Regions from separate parts of the Lysinibacillus sp. OF-1 genome, predicted to be linked through region 3. Evidence: riboswitches for the same ligand, from Rfam matches in the RefSeq annotation. Region 3 holds a riboswitch; each other region holds the start of a gene.
What was found. Region 3 has a riboswitch for S-adenosylmethionine ahead of NV349_RS01975 (O-acetylhomoserine aminocarboxypropyltransferase/cysteine synthase family protein). Riboswitches for the same ligand answer to the same signal wherever they lie in the genome.
Positions count from the first base shown of each region.

Region 1: another riboswitch for S-adenosylmethionine. It lies ahead of metK (methionine adenosyltransferase); the one in region 3 lies ahead of NV349_RS01975 (O-acetylhomoserine aminocarboxypropyltransferase/cysteine synthase family protein).
Region 2: another riboswitch for S-adenosylmethionine. It lies ahead of NV349_RS21675 (cyclase family protein); the one in region 3 lies ahead of NV349_RS01975 (O-acetylhomoserine aminocarboxypropyltransferase/cysteine synthase family protein).

Region 1 covers NZ_CP102798.1:3,577,860-3,585,569, reverse strand. The annotation lists gene NV349_RS17440 (NUDIX domain-containing protein) at 1-384, shown strand, start outside; gene NV349_RS17435 (alpha/beta hydrolase family protein) at 368-1,144, shown strand; gene NV349_RS17430 (alpha/beta hydrolase) at 1,236-2,192, opposite strand; gene pckA (phosphoenolpyruvate carboxykinase (ATP)) at 2,278-3,864, opposite strand; SAM riboswitch class I at 4,254-4,372, shown strand; gene metK (methionine adenosyltransferase) at 4,630-5,826, shown strand; gene NV349_RS17415 (gamma carbonic anhydrase) at 6,004-6,516, opposite strand; gene NV349_RS17410 (alpha/beta hydrolase) at 6,651-7,457, shown strand; gene NV349_RS17405 (alanine/glycine:cation symporter family protein) at 7,585-7,710, shown strand, end outside.
Region 2 covers NZ_CP102798.1:4,417,574-4,425,283, forward strand. The annotation lists gene NV349_RS21655 (MFS transporter) at 1-538, shown strand, start outside; gene NV349_RS21660 (ABC transporter substrate-binding protein) at 698-1,648, shown strand; gene NV349_RS21665 (helix-turn-helix domain-containing protein) at 2,297-3,865, shown strand; gene NV349_RS21670 (YuzC family spore coat inner layer protein) at 3,989-4,387, shown strand; SAM riboswitch class I at 4,483-4,589, shown strand; gene NV349_RS21675 (cyclase family protein) at 4,678-5,415, shown strand; gene NV349_RS21680 (DedA family protein) at 5,458-6,054, opposite strand; partial or broken gene NV349_RS21685 (Cof-type HAD-IIB family hydrolase) at 6,155-6,905, opposite strand; gene NV349_RS21690 (DUF2225 domain-containing protein) at 7,242-7,710, shown strand, end outside.
Region 3 covers NZ_CP102798.1:398,839-406,548, reverse strand. The annotation lists gene NV349_RS01985 (homoserine dehydrogenase) at 1-374, opposite strand, end outside; gene NV349_RS01980 (hypothetical protein) at 852-1,238, opposite strand; gene NV349_RS01975 (O-acetylhomoserine aminocarboxypropyltransferase/cysteine synthase family protein) at 1,575-2,876, opposite strand; SAM riboswitch class I at 2,988-3,101, opposite strand; gene NV349_RS01970 (glycerol-3-phosphate acyltransferase) at 3,257-3,889, shown strand; gene NV349_RS01965 (DASS family sodium-coupled anion symporter) at 4,086-5,567, shown strand; gene NV349_RS01960 (succinyl-CoA:acetate CoA-transferase ScpC) at 5,636-7,159, opposite strand; gene chrR (class II chromate reductase ChrR) at 7,519-7,710, shown strand, end outside.

The sequences.
Region 1 (7,710 bases), 1.5 Mb from region 3:
CTTGTTTTGTTAAAGCATGAAAATAAATGGCTATGTACTATTCATAAACGACGTGGTGTAGAGGTGCCAGGGGGCAAATTAGAGCAAGGTGAAACTTTAGAGGAGGCGGCTATTCGGGAAGTTTTCGAAGAGACGGGTGTCCGTGTGAAAAATCTCCAATGGTTCGCAGAATATGCCGTTCATGATGCCATTGTGTTTTGTAAATCTGTTTTTACTGCACAATTTTTAACGCAGGAGGACATTGAATTTGATTTAGAAACATCGGGTATGCTTTGGCTAACGGATGAAGAATTTGCTCATCATCCTAATTTAAGCTTTCATATGAAGGATGAGGGTATGAAGAAAATGCTGGAGGAGTTGAAAGACCGTGACATACAATGGTGAAATTGTGGAAAAACGTGCCTATCCCTCACCGAATCCAGCCATACGACTAACAGAAATAACCTATCTATCACAGGGCTTACGTATAAAAGGATTATTAGCAGAGCCAAAGGCAGAAGGTACATATGATGGTTTTTTATATTTAAGAGGGGGCATGCAAAGCATTGGGATGGTAAGACCTTCACGTATTGCCCAATTTGCTGCACAGGGCTTTATCGTTTTTGCCCCATACTATCGTGGAAATCGTGGTGGAGAAGGCCGTGATGAGTTTGCAGGAGCAGACCGTTATGATGCTGTTTATGCCGTAGATGTTCTCAAGCAATATTGTAATGACAATATACATGTTTTTGGTTTTTCTCGTGGGGGAATTATGGCTCTTTGGACAGCCATTTTAAGAAAGGATATTACCTCGGTCGTCACATGGGCAGGTGTTTCGGACGCAACAGCCACTTATTGGGAACGTACGGATATGCGCAGAATGATGAAGCGTGTAATTGGCGGAACACCGAATCGTGTACCAGAAGCATATGATGCGCGAACCCCACTTTTCGAGATAGAGCAGATCACTGCGCCTGTATTAATCATACATGGCTATCGTGATGAAAATGTAGATATAGAACATGCCAGACAACTAGCCTTTTTTTTAGAAGATGCGAATAAATCATACGAAACCTGGTATGATCCAGACCATGCACATCAATACCCACCAGCAAAAAATCGTGAAACCGTCCGTGCACTTTGTGAATGGATGAAACAGCAATGAATGATAAAAAAATACCCCCTCCCTTAGAATAGCTATCCACTTCAGGCAAGATAGCTATGTTAAGGAGTAGGGGGCAATAAAGGGGCGATGATTATTTCATGTTACTTTCTAAAAATTGTTGTATGGTAGCCCAGTAAAGCTCGCTTGCAACACTTTCTGCGCCACCATGCCCAGCTCCCTCAACAATCAACTTTTGCTTTGGTACATTTGCCGCTTCATATACTTCATTCAACATGGTAGATGGAACGAACGTATCGTTGTCTCCATGAATAAACAACATGGGTGTCTTCGATTTTGCCACTTGTTCAACTGCACTCGCTTCACCTAATGTATAGCCTGCTTTTAGTTTCGTCACTACAGAAGAGAAATGCATGATTGGAAATGCAGGTAAGTGAAAGATTGCTTTCAACTGATAGGAAAATTCATCCCATACTGAAGAATAGCCACAATCCTCAATGATTGCTTTAACGTTTGTTGGTAAATTCTCTCCTGAAGCCATCATGACAGTGGCTCCACCCATCGAAACACCATAAAGAACAATTTCAGCGCTCTCATTTAAGCTGACAATGTGATTGACCCATGAAACAACATCAAAACGATCATGCCAGCCCATGCCAATATAATCTCCTTCACTTTTACCATGGCCTCTCGCATCTGGAATAAGTACATGATAGCCCATATCATAAAAATGTTTAGCATACTTTGTCATTTGTGCGCCTTCGCTTGAATAGCCATGAAAGATGATAGCCCATTTGTCAGTGGGGTGATCATTTTGGATGGAGTAAGCATGGAGCTTTAGCGAATCATAGGATTGAAGCGAAGCATCTTCATATTGCTTATGAAACCATTGCTCAGTTGTTTCTTTCTCTTTAGCTTCCAGAGGATTGACAGCTATTACATTATGAGGTGCATCTAGCACTGCTGTTTTATCAGTGTCAGGATTTAATGCCAGATTATAAAAGTAATTTCCTGCAAAAAAACCAGCGCCAACAAATAAAGCTAACAACATTATAAGAATAGAAAATAGTATTTTATATTTTTTTGTCATATGTATCTCCCTAATACTAGCTACCTTCAAGGTAAAGAAAAAGAGAACGAATGAATTCGTTCCCTTTGATTCTTGTGTCTAGTCGTTATTTTAATGGGCCACCAAGTGTAGTAATGGCATCAGAAACGTTTGAGAATTTCTTGAAGTTTTCGTTGAATAAGCCTGCAAGTTCAGCAGCTTTCGCATCATATGCAGCTTTATCTGCCCATGCTTCACGAGGATTTAACACTTCTGACGGTACACCTTCAACTGCTGTTGGAATGTGTAAACCGAAGACAGCATCTTGTGTCGTTTCAACATTTGTTAATTTTCCGTCGATTGCTGCACGTACCATTGTGCGTGTGTAAGACAGCTTCATACGGCTACCTGTACCATATTCGCCACCAGTCCAACCAGTGTTCACTAGGAATACTTGTGCACCATGCTCGTCAATTTTTTGACCTAACATTTCTGCGTACACTGTTGCTGGAAGTGGAAGGAATGGAGAACCGAAGCAAGTAGAGAATACTGGTTCTGGCTCTGTTACACCGCGTTCAGTTCCAGCAAGCTTAGAAGTGAAACCGCTTAGGAAGTGATACATTGCTTGCTCTTTTGTTAATTTACTGATTGGAGGTAATACGCCAAACGCATCAGCTGTTAGGAAGATGATTGTTTTTGGATGACCTGCAACAGAAGGATCAACAATATTTTCGATGTATTGGATTGGATAAGCTACACGTGTATTTTCTGTTAATGAACCATCATCATAGTCACAAATACGAGTTTCTGGATCAACAGCTACGTTTTCTAAAACAGAACCGAAGCGGATTGCATTGTAGATTTCTGGTTCTTTCTCAGCAGAAAGGTTGATTGTTTTTGCATAGCAGCCACCCTCAATGTTGAATACACCATTATCAGACCAGCCGTGTTCATCGTCACCAATTAGCTTACGATCTGGATCAGCGGATAATGTCGTTTTACCAGTACCAGATAGACCGAAGAATAATGCCACATCGCCAGCTTCACCAACGTTTGCTGAACAGTGCATTGAAAGGATACCTTGCTGTGGTAATAAGTAGTTCATGATACCAAAAATAGATTTTTTCATTTCACCAGCATATTCAGTACCACCGATTAAGATCATTTTCTTTTCAAGTGATACAATGATGAAAGTTTCAGAAGCAGTACCATCAACTGCAGGGTCTGCTTTAAAGTTAGGAGCAGAGATGACAGTGAAGTCTGCAACATGAGAAGCTAATTCTTCTTCAGTTGGACGGATAAATAATTGATGAGCAAAAAGGTTGTGCCAAGCGTATTCATTAATTACTTGGATGCTTAATTGTGAATCTTTGTCAGCACCTGCGAAGCCTTTAAATACGAATAACTCGTCACGTTCTTTTAAATATTTTATTACTTTTACATATAAGTTATCGAACACTTCAGAAGAAATCGGTTGGTTGACTTTACCCCAGTCAATTTGATCTTTTGTGCTTTCTTCTTCTACCGTATATTTATCTTTAGGTGAACGACCAGTGTATTTGCCAGTTTCTGCACGAACTGCGCCATCTACTGTTAACATTGCTTCACCACGAGATGTAGCTTTTTCTGCTAATTGTGGTACTGAAAGTTGAACATTAATGTTACCGCCGTTTAATAATTCCTTCAGTTCGTTTGCAATTTCTACTGAATTCATCGATTAAATACCATCCTTTTTTATAGTATTCCCTTGATTTAGAGGGATTTTTTCTTAATTTCAAAAATAGTATAACACAATTGCTTAAATAATCTATACTAATTAAGAAATTATTTTAGAGTTTTTATCACTTTTCAATAAACTGACAAAAAATAATGTTTTTCGAGTAGAATCCGATCAATCCTACTGTAATTAGGCGCAAAAATTGAGCCACACATATGTTACCACAAGTAGCTAGGTATGTTGTAGGGATTAATTTGCTTCTATTTACATCATCATCCAAGTATGAAAAGTTTTTGTGTAATCAGTTCCTTCCTTTCTATACAGTAATACATAAGAAAATATTTGACAACGTTCAACCTTTTCAGTAACATGAAAATGAACGGATACTCTTATCCCGAGCTGGTGGAGGGTCAGGCCCTGTGAAACCCGGCAACCTGCATGTTTTATTTCACAGCATGCGTTGGTGCCAACCTGATGCAAGGGAACATCCCTTGAACGATAAGAGTGAAAGGTTACGAAGTCATTATTCCTTTCCTCATGTGCAGTAACGTGAGTAAAGGATTTTTTTATTGCTAAAAAAGAATGTAAAGGTAAGTATATGTAGTTCTTTCCTTATTATAATGACAGATCTTTCGAAATCCTCGTGTTAAAAGCAGCAGTAACGGCTTGAGAGTTCAATCCTTAGGAGCGGACTTGACATGGGTAATGAGTACCGTATTCATACACAACTACTTTTTGTAAGAGTAATAGGAGGAAAACCAAATGACAAACCGTCGACTGTTTACATCAGAGAGTGTAACAGAAGGACATCCAGATAAGATTTGTGACCAAATCTCGGATGCCATTTTAGATGCTATTTTAGCAGAAGATCCAAATGCACGTGTAGCGTGTGAAACAACTGTCACAACAGGATTAGTATTAGTAGCAGGAGAAATAACTACTTCTACTTACGTTGATATTAAAGGTATCGTTCGTGATACTGTAGCAGAAATTGGCTATACACGTGGTAAATATGGCTTTGATGCTGAAAATCTAGCGGTGCTTGTAGCTATTGGCGAACAATCGCCTGATATTGCACAAGGTGTTGACCAAGCTTTAGAGGCTCGTGAAGGCTCTATGACAGATGCTGATATTGAAGCAATTGGTGCTGGTGACCAAGGTCTAATGTTTGGTTATGCATGTAATGAAACACCTGAACTAATGCCATTGCCAATCAGCTTAGCACATAAATTAGCACGCCGATTAACAGAAGTTCGTAAATCAGGTGAATTAGCGTATTTACGTCCTGATGGAAAAACACAAGTAACGATTGAATATGATGACAATAATGTACCTGTGCGAGTGGATACAATTGTTATTTCAACACAACATGATGAAGAAGCAACACTTGAACAAATTCAAGCTGATCTGAAAGAATTTGTTATTGCACCCGTTGTGCCAAGTGAATTATTAGATGCAAACACGAAATACTTTATTAACCCGACTGGCCGTTTTGTTATCGGTGGACCTAAAGGGGACGCTGGTTTAACAGGACGTAAAATCATTGTTGATACATACGGTGGTTATGCACGTCACGGTGGTGGCGCATTCTCTGGTAAGGATGCAACAAAGGTAGACCGTTCAGCGGCTTATGCGGCACGTTATGTAGCAAAAAACATTGTAGCAGCTGGCTTGGCAGAACGCGCTGAGGTACAACTTGCCTATGCGATTGGTGTGGCTCAACCAGTTTCCATTGCGGTTGACACATTTGGTACAGGTAAAGTGAAAGAAAGCGCAATCGTAGAGTGGGTACGTGAGCTATTTGATTTACGTCCAGCAGGTATTATTAAAATGCTAGATTTACGTCGTCCGATTTATAAACAAACGGCAGCTTATGGTCATTTTGGTCGTACAGATTTAAATGTACCATGGGAACAAATCGATAAAGCAGATGCTCTACGAGAAAAGGCACATCTATAAACTATTGAGCTAAAGTAATGAATACATTAGAAAATTATTCTAATGTATTAAAAAGGAAAGGGGCAATATTGTCCCCTTTGTTTTACAAAAAATCCCTCGCTACGATCCGTGAACATTTTGGTTACACGGAAATGCGAGGTATTTTTTTCGTTAATATTGAATTTTTGTGTATATTGTTTACTTCTGAAGGGATTTATAATATTGTCCTTTTTCTGCATATTCGCGCACGATACGTTCCATATCCTCTTTATCTTCTGCATTTAATTCACGGACTACTTTTGCCGGACGACCTAATGCTAAACTATTCGGAGGAATGACTTTACCAGGAGGTACTAGGCTTCCTGCCCCAATAAATGCACCCTCTCCAATCTCTGCCCCGTCTAATATAATGGAGCCCATACCAATTAAAGCATTTTTGCGAATTGTACAGCTATGTAAAGTGACTTGGTGTCCAACTGTTACCTCATCTTCAATAATTAGCGGAAATTTTGGGCTTTGATGTAAGCAACAAAGATCTTGGATACTGACACGTTTCCCAATAATGGTTGGGGAAACATCACCACGAATGACCGTATTAAACCAAATGGTTGTTTCAGCACCAATTGTTACGTCGCCCGTAACAGTTGCGTAATCAGCAATGAAGACAGATGGATCGATCTTTGGCATTTTATCTTTAAATGGATAAATCATGAAAATCGCCTCAATTCTTTCTATAATGTAGTATTATCGTATCAAATACGCAACTTTATGGAAATATAAAATTAAAATGAGCTATTTATTTCGATATAATCAATGTGTAATTATTTTTTAGGAGGACTATGTGAATGTGGAAATGGGAAGCTGAAGGACAAGCAAAGGCTGTGATTGCTATAGTTCATGGTGCATATGAAAATCACCGATGGTATGCATGGCTGATAGAGAAATTAAGATTGGAAGGCTTCCACATAGTCATGGGAGATTTACCTAATCATGGCGTGAATGCAAGGTTTGCTCGTGTCCATGATGAGGACTTCAAATTGTACAATAAATATACAAGAAATCTGATTGAGAATGCTTTTTCATATAATTTACCAACTTTTGTAATAGGACATGGGCTTGGAGCAACGTTAGTTCTTCACACAATGCAAAAGAAGCAATATGAATGTGCAGGCATTATTTTGACATCACCGTGGCTGCAATTAAAGCTTTTACCAGGTAAATTATCAAATGCTTTAACGAGTCTAAGTGCATTGACTGCAAATGTTAAAATGACTCACAATATTTCATATGAGAACCTTACACGCAATGTTGAAGGTAGGGACGAAATGAAAGATGAGGTACCATTCATGTCAGTCGTTTCAGTGAAATGGTATCGAGAGCTTCAGCAGATGATGAAAAATTTAGTGATGCTTCCAAAAGGTGAATTTCCGAATATGCCTATGCTCATTATGACAGCTGAGAAAGATAAAATTACGGAAACACGACAAACTCGAAATTGGCTCCATCAACAAGAGTTTACAGAGTTTCAATTTAAAGAATGGGCAAATTGCTATCACAATTTATTTCACGAAGTAGAACGAGAAGAGATTTTTATGTATATTCGTGATTTTATTAATAATGCTCTTCGAAGAATCGGTTATATCATTAAATAGGTTTTATCCCTTCCATTTACTAGAAGACTTACTTAAATATTGTTACTTAAATATAATGTTGTAATTTTCAGAAAAGTGTAATACTATAATGACTTAAAGTATGGTATTTTCAAATTGGAGGGGTAAAATGGAGGTAATCGTTGGTAAGTTGAATGGTATTTTATGGGGACCGTGGTTTATTTATGGTATTTTATTGATTGGACTTTTTTTCTCAATCATCACAAGGTTTCTGCAAGTAAGACACATTAAAGAC
Region 2 (7,710 bases), 690 kb from region 3:
TACCGCAATTGGATACGGTGGTGCCTTTGTTGTCTACACATATATTTCACCTATTTTAGAGCAATATATGGGGTATTCTCCTCATGCAGTAGTCATTATTTTAGTGGTCTATGGTATTTGCGTTGCGATCGGTAATACATTAGGTGGTCATTTTGCTAATCATAATCCGCTACGTTCTATCTTTATTATTTTTGTAGGACTTGCCTTGGCGTTGCTCGGCATTGGCTTCATGCTCGAATCACCTATTATCGGATTAATCATGGTATTAGTAATGGGCTTATTTATGTTTATGAATGTCCCAGGATTGCAGCTATATGCTGTTCTACTGTCTGAAAAATATGTACCATCAGCTATTTCTATGGCCTCAGCATTAAATATTTCTGCCTTCAACATTGGTATATTTTTAGGGTCCTATATTGGGGGCTTTATTATTCACCATCAATCATTAGCGCATACTCCCTTGTATGGATTTTTAATGGTTATGCTGGCAGCAATTGTTACATTAGTCTGGTACATTTTCGATAATAAAAAACAATAGGAAGTCAAATTTCATTTTGTATAAAAAAGAAGTAGAGAATGTGTATTGTTTGTTGATATGTTGTGTCCTATAATTTACTTGAATCAAACGAGAATGATTATCATTCTAGGTTGAGATGACATTCTTACTGTTTTAGTAAATTAATAGGAGTGAATAACAATGCGTAGAGGTCGATATTTTTCATTTGTCCTTTTACTTGCACTAATGTTCGTGTTAGGTGCCTGTGGCTCAAATGAAGTAAAAGAGGATACAGCGAAAGAAGATCAATCAACTAAAGATACAAGAATTGTAGAAGATGAGTTTGGAAAAGTAGAAATTCCTACAAACCCACAGCGTGTAGCTGCTATCTATATGGAAGATTATTTAACTGCCTTGGATGTAAAACCTGTTGTGCAATGGTATCACCCATCATGGGGTAAACAGGACTATTTAGGATTAGATGTTCCTGAGTTCGACATTACTGGTAGTATGGAAACATTACTACAAGCTAAGCCTGATTTAATCATTGTGGATGGCGCCGCGGATAAGGCAAAATATGAAGAATACTCAAAGATTGCACCTACTTACCGCTTAAAAGAAGATATTCTACAAAATCCACGTGAAATTGTAAAAACAATAGCTGATGTTTTAAATATTCCTGATAAAGCAAAGGAAATCGTTGACAAATATGAGCAACGTGTATCCGATTTAAAAGCAAAATTAGATGAATCAATTGGAGACGAAACAGTTGCTGTTGTACGTCTAAATGTCGCAGATAATACATTAGCTTTATTTGGCATTAAAAATCGCTACACTGGCTATATTTACACAGAAACGGGCTTGACACCACATCCGTTAGCACGTGATATGACAGAGTTTCATGAAGTCTTATCAGAAGAGGCTATTCCAGAGCTAGATGCGGATCATATCATCCTTTTCCCTTCAAATGGCACTTGGGATTCGGAAGAAAATCAAGAAGCGATTAAATGGTTAGATAGTACACTATGGAAAACAGTACCTGCTGTTAAAAATGGGCATGTCTATATTGCGGATCGAACATATTGGCAGTCTGGAGCTATCACAGCTAACCTGCTGAAATATGATGATCTTGAGAAATGGTTCGTGAAATAATTTTCAAAAGAAAGCTCTTTATGAGGGCTTTCTTTGCATAGCGTTGAAAAACAAAACCATCCATAAAATTTTTGTGAAAGATGAAAATGGATTTCCGTTGCAGGCTACTTGCTTTCCTGTGGGCGAGCGCTGAGCCGCTTCCTCCGTGCAGGGGCTCGCCTGTCTCGCTATCCCATGGGAGTCAAGTAGCCTTCCACTCCAACCCACAAAAATGGTACCTTTTTAGCAAAGGTTTTCAAATAAGGCGAAGGTCTTCACTACTCTTTATGGAGAGGTGTTGTCACACATCACTTCCCCACATTGAAAATAAGAGCTTATTCCCTCTAAAAATAATGGGCTATTTAATCGCTATATTACTATGAAAAAAAGTAAAGACACTTTGCAGAATGGTTGATTGGAGTGGAGCCAGCGTCACTCCTAGGGGATTTAGCGTCACAGATGAGACCCTGGAGCGAGCGTAAGTGAGTGAAGCGGCTCATCGGACGCCCCCTGGAAAGGGCGCTGGCGGAACGGAAATCAACCTTTCACCTTGCAAATTTGCTTTTTCTGCCGTTGACATCATCTTTTTTCAACAACATGAAAGAAAGCTCTTCAGAGAGCTTTCTTTGTGTTGTTCTCCAAATTCAATTATAAAGGGGTGAATCATCAATGGGTAACTTAACACATGTCTATACGTTACAAACTATTTCTTATGTGATTCAATCAACGAACAAGCAGCAGTTTAATAGTGATTTCTATACACTTTTCATCGTAATGAGTGGCAGCGGAAAGCTAGAAATAGATCATAACACCATTCATCTTAGTGAAGAAAAGTGCATATCGATTCCTCCTAATAACACGGCTAATATACGCATTCAAAACGAGCACCTTTGTTTTTATCAATTACAGTTCAACATTGTCCATCTTTGCAATAAACAGACTACTAGCCCTTTTAAGCGTGTCAAAGAGCAACGTCTTCTCCCCTTTTCGCAATGTCGTAGACTGCTAGAAGCCATTTATCAGAACCGTCTAGCGGAGGATGAGCACACCATCTTTGAGCAGCATGTACACTTTCAAGAGCTGATGTTATTGCTCTTACATCAAACAATACCCAAGCTGGTGCAAAAAAATGATCGTCAATCTGTTGAGCAATCCATTAACTATTTGCATAAACATTTTGAAAAAGAGTGGACTGTCGAGCAGTTGGCAGAGCTAGCTGATGTTCCAAGATGGAATTATACCCGTATGTTCAAAGAGATTACAGGGCAAATCCCTCTTCACTATTTAAATAACATTCGCATTGAAAAAGCCAAGCAATTATTAATGACAACAAATGATCGGGTATTTGAAATTAGTCAGTCTATCGGATTTAATAATGAGTATTATTTCAATCGTCGTTTTAAAGAACATGTCGGCATCTCTCCAGGACAATATCGAAGAAACCAAAGCAGCAATCTACGTGTATTTGCACCATTCTTAGAAGATTTCTTTGTCGCCCTTGGGATTACACCAATTGCTCAATTCAGTCATCCAAAATGGGGAAAACAAGACTATTTAGGTCTACAAGAAGTGCCTGATATCGATGTACAAAATGGAGAAATGGATCGACTCCTTCACTATAAACCAACATTAATTATGCTAGATGCAGGTATAGAGCGATGGGAATCCTGTCATCATTTAAATGAAGTAGCTCCCATCTGTCATATCTCACATCCTGGAGAGAACTGGCAGTCTACTTTGTTTAAGATTGCTGATTTAACAGGAAAAACCGCCTTGATGCAAGACGTGATCCTACAATATGAGGATAAGGTACAGCAAGCAAAAGGAATTCTTAGTAAATCCGTTTATGGGCAAAGTGTGGCATTTCTTCGCATTTCAGCCATTGGCATTACTCTATATGCGGGTCCTGAATGTGGCTATACGGGGCCAATTTTATATCGTGACCTCGGTTTAATGCCACATCCACTTGTCTGGAGTATTCCGCACAATCAACGTAAAGCACCACTGACATTTGATCAATTGCTGCAATTAGATGCGGATCATTTATTTATTACTTTTGATAAACAACATTCCATTTACGAGAACGAGGAGCGTACGATTTTAAAAACTTCTATGTGGAAAAATCTAGCTGCAGTTAAAACCAACTGTGTATATGAAGTGGATTTTTTAACATGGATGAATTACGGTATTCTGTCTCATAGTAAAAAAATTGATGATGTCTTACATGTTCTCGGCTAAAAGAGGAAGCTCACTTTGGCTTCCTTTTTAAATGATTAGGACAGACATTGCACTGCAAAATAACACCTAAAGACGTTTAGCTACATAAGATAAGATATCAGCTATAGGATAGGAGGAATTACATTGTATTACAATCCTTATCCGTACTTTGTTCATCCTTATCATTACCCAACGTCGCCACTTGCCCAGCAGCTTGCCGTTAGACCTATTCCTCAACATTTAGCAATGCCGAACACTACCCCCTTTCCACCTGTCGACACACATAAATTAAAAATGTCAGCTACACGGATAAAGGCGATCATGCAACAGGCTCAATTGCTTACGGATAAAATTGATAGCTCTCAACAATTTGCACATGATCTAATGAATGCTGCACAGCTTTCAAATAAAACAGAGGTTGATAAATTAATCACATCAACAGGCATTACGATGAAATTTGATGCAAATTATACACCAGACAATTTCAGAATACGTCTTATGGATAATGGTTGTTGTGGCATAACCATAAATTTAAGTTGGTAAAAAAATTTACCCTTATATCTCTATCGAACTTGTAAACTATAAAATTCTATGCTAAAGTGTTTTTATTATTATTTCTGAAAATTCTTATATCACTTTTCTTATCGAGAGAGACGGAGGGATTGGCCCGATGAAGTCTCAGCAACCAGCTCAACAGTATGGTGCTAATTCCAATTGGCAAAATTTTAAGCCTGAAAGATGAGAAGAAGAACTACCGTTGCTTATTCTGGAGTCCTCTTCTAAGGGGACTCTTTTTTATGTTCTACTAATTTTAACAGAAAGCAGTGAAATCAATGTCAAACCAACTTTTACAAGCATTACAATTATTAAAATCAAAACAATGGGTTGATTTAACACATACATTCGGCCCTAATTCCCCACATTTTTTTATGTTTGAAGATGCTAAATTTGAAACATTATTCTCTCATGATGACGGGTTCTTCGCACAACAATTCACGTTCCCAGGACAATATGGCACACATATCGACCCACCCATTCATTTTGTGCGAGACTCCCGCTATCTAGAAGAATTAGAACTAAAAGAACTAGTTCTTCCTCTTGTCGTTATTGATAAATCACGAGAAGCTGCTAGCAATCATGACTTCTCGCTAAGTGTGCAAGATATTTTTGATTTTGAAGCACAACATGGAGTAATTGAAGCAGGTACCTTTGTAGCGCTACGTACGGATTGGAGTAAGCGCTGGCCAGATAAAGAGGCATTTAGTAACCAAGATATGGATGGACATAACCATATACCAGGCTGGGGCTTAGAGGCATTACAATTTTTATTGAAGGAACGTCAAATAAGTGCACTTGGCCATGAAACATTTGATACTGATTCAGCCGCTGATTTTCACAAAAATGGTAAGCTAGACGGCGAATACTTCGTGCTTGAACAAAACATCTATCAAATTGAGTTGATGACTAACTTGGACAAGCTACCTGCGAAGGGGGCAATTATCTTCAATATCGTCCCTAAGCCTGAAAAGGCATCTGGATTCCCTGTACGCTCATTTGCTATTTTGCCATAACACAAAGGTCTGTACGATTCATATGTTGAATCATACAGACCTTTATTTTCGTATATTTCTTTTTTTGAATAGATAGTAAACGATGAGCATTACGAGGCCAAACAATAGGATGAGATAAATACTATAATGGGATAAATAATAACCAACAAACCGCCACTTCTCCCCAAGCATCCTCCCTAACGTTATAAATGTGAAAGTCCAGATAAATGCCCCTGTATAGGCAAAAAAAGCAAACTTTCTATATGGATAATTATTAATTGCCGCAATATAGGCTGTCAGATGTCGTACACCAGGTATAAAATAGCCTATTAATAATAAAGTTGGCCCAATTTTAGTAAACAGTTGTTTTGTAAAATCAATTTTTTGCTCCGTAATATGAATTTTGGGTCCATATTTCTGCAATAATGGTAAGCCAAAACGATAGCCGATATAGTAGCTTAAGGTAATACCGCCAACTGCACCAATCATTGCACTTACTAAAGCGGGAATGTGTTCAAGGCTTTCTATATAAACGCTGTAGCCAACATATGTTAGAAAGACCTCATCAGGAAGTGGCAACCCAACAATGCCTCCAATTAGGATCACGATAATACCCAAATACCCGTAATGTTCAATTAGAGATTGCACATGATGTGCCATATAACATCCCACCCAAAATTTATTAAAACGCATTGATTAACAAGTTCCTTCAATAGATCTAAGAGAACCTGAGGCATCGACTTTAAGACCTTCAGCAGCTTTATATCATTTGAAACTGCCGTAAAGCAAAGTCAATACCACCTTCAGTGGAACTCTTTGTAACAAAATTCGCAACTGCTTTTAGAGCTGCACTACCATTTCCCATAGCAATACCTAGCCCTACATGCTCTAACATATCAATATCATTATCCCCATCTCCAAAAGCAATAGCATTTTCAGGATCAATGTTAAAATGGTCTAGTACCGCTTTAACAGCTATCGATTTGGCAACATCCTGCTGTAATACATTCACAATATAAGGATGCCATCGCTGCCAAAATATATGCGGAAATTGGCTAGCATATCTTTTTTCAGCCTCCTCATCTGCATATAGACACATGAGAAAAACTTCTTCATCCACAATTTTTTCATTCACAACCGGAAAATTTCGTAAAGATAGAGTTGCCTGCATCGCATTGAAAGCAGCTGGATGCTGAATGCCATTCATCGATAGTTGCTCTGTAAAAAATGTGAGGCTATGCTGCTGTTCACGTGCAAAAGCTTGTACATTTTGAATTATGTATGATTAAATCCTTGTGTTTCACATATGCCCCATTTGCTGTAATAAAGGTTTCAATCCCTAGCGCTTGTATCTCCTGACACATCGATAAAGGTCTTCCTGTAGCCGCTACAAGGTGAATTCCTCTCTCCTGCAAAAGTTGAATGGCCTGCTTTGTGCTTTCTTCCACACAGCCATCTTCGTAATTAATCAGTGTTCCATCCACATCAAAAAATATGATATTATAATTCATCTTAAGCCGCCTTTATAAAACAGTACTTTAGAATCACAAACATTTAATTCATTCCTTATACTTAATGAAAAGTATGAAAGTATTTTGACAAACTTTCAGCAAACTCTATAACTTACATTAACAGCACCGATAAATACTATTACAAGCATAGATTTAATGACAATTAACTATAAAACAGATGAATATTTTTATTTTAATAATTCTAAAGGAGTATACCAAAGAACACAGAATTGTTAAAATAAAAGATATCTACTTAAATACATTGAACGATAAACATTTACGTATAAATAGAGCAAAAGAAACAAAATTTTAGAGCCTGCAAAGGAGTTGATTCTTATGGCATTTAACATTTACTACTATGAAAGTAGTGTAGATTGTAAATTTTGCAAAAAGCATTTTACAACTTATAAAGTACGCCCTAATCGATATAAAATCATCGAGGAGCAAACAGATTTCATGCCTGTTTATGATGGCTTAAATCCTTTGCTGTATGAGGTTGCTGTTTGTCCCCATTGCGGCTATGCCTACCATAAGTCTATGACACGGACATATGGACCTTTCATGCAACTCATTGATGAAATTTACATTAAAGAGCTCCAGAAGCCGATGGATATTTGTCAGGAACGTACAATCGATGATGCCATTGTCAGTTTTAAGCTTGCTTATTTGGTATCACGTGCTTCCATGGAGGAATCCCTTTTAATGGCGAATTTCGCCTTGAAAATTGCTTGGCTTTATCGTTTAAAAACCGATGAGGAATCCGAAAAGCGTTACCTTTTTGCAGCTAGAGACTTTTATAGTAAAT
Region 3 (7,710 bases):
ACAAAAACACCATTTGCTTTTGCCAGATCCTGCAACTCTAAGCCTCGTTTAGCAAACATCACTTTGTTGGCTGTAACAACGTGACATTTATGCTCAACTGCTCTTTTTAAATAACTGTATGCAGGCTCTTCATTTACAATCGCTTCAAACACAACCTGCATACCTGGCTCTGCTAAGACATCATCCATACTCGTCGTCATTAAATGCGCTGTACCTGGTACACGTTCACGACTAGCATCTGTCACTAAAATCTTTGCTACCTCTAATTCAATACCTAATTTATTTTTTAGCTCTTCTCGCTTTTCATTTAAAATATGATAGATCCCTTGACCCACCGTTCCAAATCCTAAAATCGCTGCCTTTATAGTTGCCATTTCTGTTATTCCCTCCAACTTACATTCCGCAGTTTCATCAAAGCTAATTTCTCCATGGGGTTGTGTCATGATAATTGGACACCCACCGCAAGCTTTAGCCAATTACTCTTCTTTGTACGAGTTTCGCTATTTTAGTATGTGTTGGAACACATACAAATTCAAATAATTCTAAATTTATCTTAAAGAAAATTGTAACGCAAATACATACTTAGCACAAGAAAAATCTTTCTAGGAAGGACATTTGTTTTCTCTAGATGTGCAAAAGAAATCGGTTTCATTCCCTTTATTATACGTTTTTTTAGTTGATCTATAAGATTTGAACAAAAATTGACTATTTCCATTTAAATATATGAATGTCTTTCTTCTATTATATATGTATGCTTGGACACCCATCATCTTGTTACTATTTTAATGACCTCTAAAGAAAAAACTCATTCCCTGTAGCAGCAGAGAATGAGCTTTAATATATGGGGGTTTTCAACTTGCTTTTGAAAGCAATTGATAACGATAATGTGTTAAAGCTTGTTGAACAAGACTAATTTCTTCTTCTGTAAAATTTGGTATTGCATACGTACGTTCCACTAATTGAAATGTACCGTATTTTAAGTAAAGCTCTGTTGCAGGAAGTGCAATATGGCTCACACCGTAATGTTCATATGCCTCAAAAACTTCCTTTACAGTATAGCCCTCCTCTTCAGCCACAACATACTCTTGAAATGCTGTATGACCAAAGACTTGCTTCCATTTTTTATCGACTGATGTAAGTAAGTGTTGAATGGATTGATTGTTGACAAAGACATGACCTTCATTCAGCTCATAAATTAGATAGGATGCAATGTTTTGTGCACTATAGATATTACCCATTTTAAACACTCCTTTATCATCAGTTTTTTTGGAAGAGCAGTCACTGGCTATGCGACCACTCTTCTTCTATATATTCAAAAGTGGGGGGAGCACTTTTGAAAACATTTACCTTATAACAAGAATTTTCGTATTCTTAACTTATTCCCTAGTATATAACACGGAATTAATTAAGTCAATAATACACATAAAAATACTTGGTATTATTTTTAAAAAAGTTCTGATAATTGATGGATTTTATACTTGGTTGATGTAGCAACGTTTGACGCAATGCCAAATGAGGCAATTCGAATGAGAAAATACGTAAACTCTACAACATCCTCCCTTGCGTTCTAAAACTTAAGCTTCTACAGTTTGTTCAGTTGTTGTGGCAAGCGTAATGGCTTGTTCTAAATCAGCAATAATATCCTCTACTGCCTCTAAACCGATGGATAAGCGAATGAGCGACTCGGTTACGCCAGCTTGAATTAATTCATCTGTTGATAATTGCTGATGTGTAGTAGATGCTGGGTGAATAATGAGCGATTTGGCATCCCCTACATTTGCTACATGTGAAAACAGCTTCACGCTATCAATTAGCTTTCGACCAGCCTCACGTCCACCTTTAATGCCAAATGTAAGCACAGAACCGAAGCCATTTTTCAAGTATTTTTTCGCCAAATCATGTGTCGCAAAATCTTCTAGGCCATTATAGTTTACATACTCCACAGATGGGTGGTTTCGTAAATATTCAGCAACTGCCAACGCATTTTCATTGTGTTTAGGGATACGCAAATGAAGCGTTTCTAAACCTTGTAGTAAATTAAACGCTGCGTCAGCACTTAATGTTGGACCGAAGTCACGTAACAACTGTACGCGTAGCTTCGTAGCAAAAGCAGCAGAAGCTGTATCAATTCCGTAACGTAATCCATGGTAAGAAGCATCTGGTTCCGTAAATCCAGGGAATCGTCCACTAGTCCAATCAAACTTACCAGCGTCTACAACAACCCCACCTAAAGTTGTACCATGACCACCTATCCATTTAGTTGCGGAGTGAACAACAATATCTGCACCGTATTCAATTGGTGTGGAACCATAAGGAGAAGCAAATGTACTATCGATAATTAATGGTAAACTGTTATCATGTGCAATCTTAGCTACTGCTTCAATATCTAAAACTTTTAAACTTGGATTACCATAAATTTCAGCGAAGACAGCTTTCGTTTTATCGGTAATCGCAGCCTTAAAATTCTCTGGGTTTGTTTCATCTACAAAAATTGTTTTAATGCCATACTTCGGTAATGTGTTAGCCAATAAATTATACGTACCACCATATAAAGAACTACCTGCTACTATTTCATCGCCTGCTCCAGCTAGATTTAAAATGGAAAATGCGATAGCTGCTGCACCAGATGAAAGTGCTACTGCTGCTGTTCCACCTTCCAATAAGGCCACACGCTTTTCAAAAACATCCACTGTCGGATTTGTAATCCGTGTGTAAATGTTCCCCGCTTCCTCTAAGGCAAAAAGACGTTGCGCATGAGCAGTGTCCTTAAATACGAAAGCAGTTGAGCGATAGACAGGAACTGTTCTAGAGCCCGTCACTGGGTCTGGCTCTTGACCACCATGTAACAGCAATGTTTCTGGTTTAAAATTTGTCATTGTGTACCTCCAATTATTTTTTTACGATGGTACCGGAGATGAGGAGGATTTATGTGTAGAAAACAAAACCCTCTCCTGTTAAGAAGAGGGTTGCGGTTGCAAGTTTTCCTCCCCTTATCTGCCAGATCCAAGTAAGAATCTGTAGGAATTAGCACCTTAGTAAGTTCATCACTTACTGGTTGCTGGGCATCATAGGGCCTATCCCTCCGCCGCTCTTGATAAGAGTATGAGATTCAATTTCCATCGTTGTAACACAGTATAAACATAGAGTTTTTTTCTGTCAATATGTAAATTTTATTTTTTCCGAAACTTCTGTCAGCTCTTATACGTAATATGAACGCATACACTAATTTAGAAAAAAATTTGAAAGGAGTATTTTTATGGTAAAAGCCGTGATCATTTTTCTCTTAGTTGGATATTTAATTGGCTGTATTCACGGCTCTAAAGTGGCACAATTTTTATCGGGGGTTGATTTAAAAAAAGCTGGCCATGGCAATGCAGGTGCCTCTAATGCTACACTTTCCCTCGGCTGGAAATATGGCGTTTTAGTAGCCCTAATCGATATTGGCAAAGGCGTTGTAGCTATTATCGGTGCACACTTTTATTTAGCAGATGCTCCGCATTTAACCGAAGGAGAAATATGGCTCCTGACCTACATTATTGCTGCAGGGGTTATTTTGGGTCATAATTTCCCATTTTATATGGGCTTCAATGGTGGGAAAGGAACTGCCTCTATTATTGGAATTCTACTTGCTGTAGATTGGAAGATTGGTTTATTTGCACTTATTTTATTTGTCATTTTATCCTTTGCAACTAACTATTTAATTGTCGGTGTTCTAGAGTTTTATCTCGTCTTTTGTACGGCAACATATTTATGGATTCCTGGAATTGGCCCAACTATAATTGCTGTCCTTCTTTTTGGCATAGCTATTATCCTGCACATCGAAAATATCCAACGATTAGCGAAGGGTACAGAGCCTAAAGTAACGTCTGCATTTAAGAAAAAGAAATAATATTACAATGGATATTTTTGTATTTTTTATGACCGTATATTTTCTCTTTATCTACTTATATCGCTGTAAAAAGCAGCTATTCTGCATACTTATTTTTTTACAATAAAATAGACAAGTTCTTATCTTAATAAAACATTTTACTAACCGATGTTATGGATAATAATCGTCATATTTATCGTAGAAAGGATGAGAAAATATGTCTTCACCCAATCAAACAGCTACGAAACGGAATTTAAAGCCACTATGGATTGGCTTGGCCTTTGCTTTACTAATCATCATTACTTTTTTACCTAATAACGGTGACTTACCGATTGCTGGACAACGAGCTTTAGCCATCTTAGCATTCGCAGTCATCCTATGGGTAACAGAGGCCGTGTCCTATCCCGTTAGCTCAGCCATGATCATTGCACTTGTAACTGTTCTACTAGGGCTCGCTCCATCAATGGACGATCCTGCTACAGAATTAGGAACTGCTGGCGCTTTAAAATTATCCTTAAGTGGATTTAGTAATTCCGCTGTCGCATTAGTAGCAGCAGCTCTTTTTTTAGCAGCAGCCATGCAAATTACCAACTTACATAAACGGCTTGCTCTCTGGATCCTTTCACTTGTAGGAACAAAAACAAAAGCTATCGTATTCGGCGCCATTTTAGTTTCTATAGCCCTCGCTTTTTTTGTTCCTTCTGCCACAGCACGTGCAGGCGCAGTCGTACCAATATTGCTAGGGATGGTCGCAGCATTTGGTTTACCACGCGATAGTCGACTCGCCGCTTTACTTGTTATTACTTCGGTACAAGCCGTTTCCATTTGGAATATCGGTATCAAGACAGCAGCAGCTCAAAATATGGTCGCTTTAAACTTTATTCAGGAACAATTTAATGTGGATATCTCCTGGGGTGCTTGGTTGCTCTATGCTGCCCCCTTCTCAATCATTATGTCTGTAGCTCTATTTTTCATTATGATCGCTTTAATTAAGCCTGAGACTAGCAATATCGAAGGTGGTAAAGAGGTCATCAAAAAACAGCTTTCAGAGCTTGGCCCATTGAAGGCTCCTGAAATTCGCTTAATCATAACATCAATCGTTTTGCTATTTTTCTGGGCAACTGAAGGGAAATTGCATCCCTTTGACACAACTACAGTCACAATTATTGCCATCGCTATTTTATTAATGCCTAAAATCGGTGTTTATTCATGGAAGGAAGTTGAACCTCATATCCCGTGGGGGACAATTATCGTCTTTGCCGTAGGTATTATGCTAGGAACCATTTTACTTAAGACGGAAGGTGCATCATGGTTATCCGATAAAGTATTTGGTTCACTTGGGCTAGATACGATGCCAATACTAGCAACCATCGCACTCGTAACATTATTTAATATTTTAATTCATTTAGGCTTTGCAAGTGCAACAAGCTTAGCCTCTGCACTGATACCTGTATTCATCGTACTAGCCTCTACATTAACAACGAATGTTGATCAAGTTGGCTTTGTCATCGTGCAACAATTCGTCATAAGTTTTGGCTTCCTATTACCAATTAGCGCACCACAAAATATGCTTGCCTATGGGACAGGAGCATTTACAACAAAGGATTTCTTGAAATCTGGTATTCCATTAACGATTATCGGCTTCCTTCTAATTCTTCTGTTCTCAGCTACTTATTGGAAATGGATTGGATTATTATAAAACTCTAATATGCTCACAACAAAAAGCCTTGAAGCACAATTGTCCTTCAAGGCTTTAATGATGGTATTTTATTGTTTCGTAAACGCAGGGTCCTTCATTGTCCCACTTTTTGCATAATGAACATGCCATGACAGTGCTTTTTCTAGATCGTGTGGCGTATGATGTCCACCAGTCGCCTCATTGGCATCATTATAATACTGCCATAGTTGCTCACGATAATCGGGGTGTGCACAATTATCAATGATAAGCGCCGCTCGCTCTTTCGGGGCAAGCCCACGTAAATCAGCTACACCCTGCTCAGTTACGATGACATCCACATCATGCTCAGTATGGTCCACATGTGAAACCATAGGGACAATACTTGAAATGTTGCCACCTTTAGCATACGATTTCGTCACAAAAATCCCTAGACGTGCATTACGTGCAAAGTCACCAGACCCTCCAATGCCATTCATCATCTTTGTACCAGAAACATGTGTTGAATTAACATTGCCGTATATATCAACTTCCAATGCTGTATTCACTGAAATAAGTCCGAGTCGACGAATAATTTCTGGTTGATTGGAAATTTCTTGTGGACGTAATACTAATTTATCAGCATACTTTTCAAAGTTCCCATAAACACGGTTTCCTACTTGCTCTGAAAGGGTAATAGAAGTAGCGGAAGCGAAATTTACTTTCCCTGCATCGATTAATTCAAATACTGCATCCTGTAGAACTTCTGAATAAACTTCTAAGTTCTCGAACTCAGAATCTTTAAAGCCTAACAATACGGCGTTTGCTACCGAGCCTACTCCTGATTGAATTGGTCGCAAGCTCGTTGTTAAGCGACCTACTTTAATCTCTTCACGTAGGAAATTTAATAAATGATTCGCCATTACATCTGTCTCCCCATCAGCAGGAACAATTGTTGATGGCGCATCTAATATATCTGAAATAACGATGCCCTTTACTTTATCTAAATCTAGCGGAATCCCAATTATACCAAGACGATCAGACACATTTTGCAAAGGAATTGGATCACGCTTACCTTGTGGCGCAGGTACGAAAATATCATGCACTCCCTCTAATGCATCAAGCTGTGCTACATTTAATTCAATGATGATTTGGTCTGCTTCTTGTACAAAAATCGGAGAGTTACCAACTGAAGTTGTAGGAATTAATAAGCCGTCTTCTGTAATGGCAGCAGCTTCAATAATCGCGAAATCAATAGGACCTATAATACCTTGGCGAACAAGTTCAGCATTATGAGAAAGATGGGCATCTACAAATGTGATATCACCGCTATTGATTTTATTACGAATACCAGCATCTGCTTGGAAAGGGCCTCGTTTACGAATGACACCTGCTTCTGCTAAATATTGGTCTACTTCAGGACCAAGTGATGCACCTGTAAAGACATCTACTTGAAATTTCTCTTTTTTAGCTTTCTCTACAAGTGCAAGAGGTACGACTTTTACATCGCCAGCACGTGTGAATCCACTCATCCCTAATACCATACCATCTTTAATCCAAGATGCTGCTTCTTCTGCTGTTACAATCTTGCTCCGCAATTGTTCATGGCGAAGCTTTTTCGCTAACTTTTCTTCCATTCCTTATTCCCCCATCCCACTATATTTTTGTTCAACTTGCATATTTGGTTCCATTAAATGTGTGACATTCGTCAGAAGCTATATCTTTATCCAAATAATGTTGCATCAGATAAACACTAACATCCGTTGAATAAAGAAATTGTATTTTTTGGTAGCACAACCAAATAAACAGTCGCTTCAATAATTTTAAACTATTTAGAATATTTAATCTATATTAAATGAAATATTTTACTTTACGAGATAATTTCTACATTTGTAAACTATTTAAATATAACTATCTATCTTTTTTTCATTCGATTTTGGCGACAAAGCGTGCTATGCTCTTGATATAAAGCACGCATAAAGGAGAGAGTTTTTAAATGGTTAAAGAATTATTACGCAATCATTCATCGGTACGTATTTATGATGGACAACCAATTTCAAAGGAAATCATCGAAGATTTGATCGCAACAGCACAAATGGCTGCAACATCCCATTTTGTGCAGGCCTATAGTGTTATATGGGTAACAGATGCAGATAAAAAAGAAAAATTAGGTTTACTCTCTGGTAAC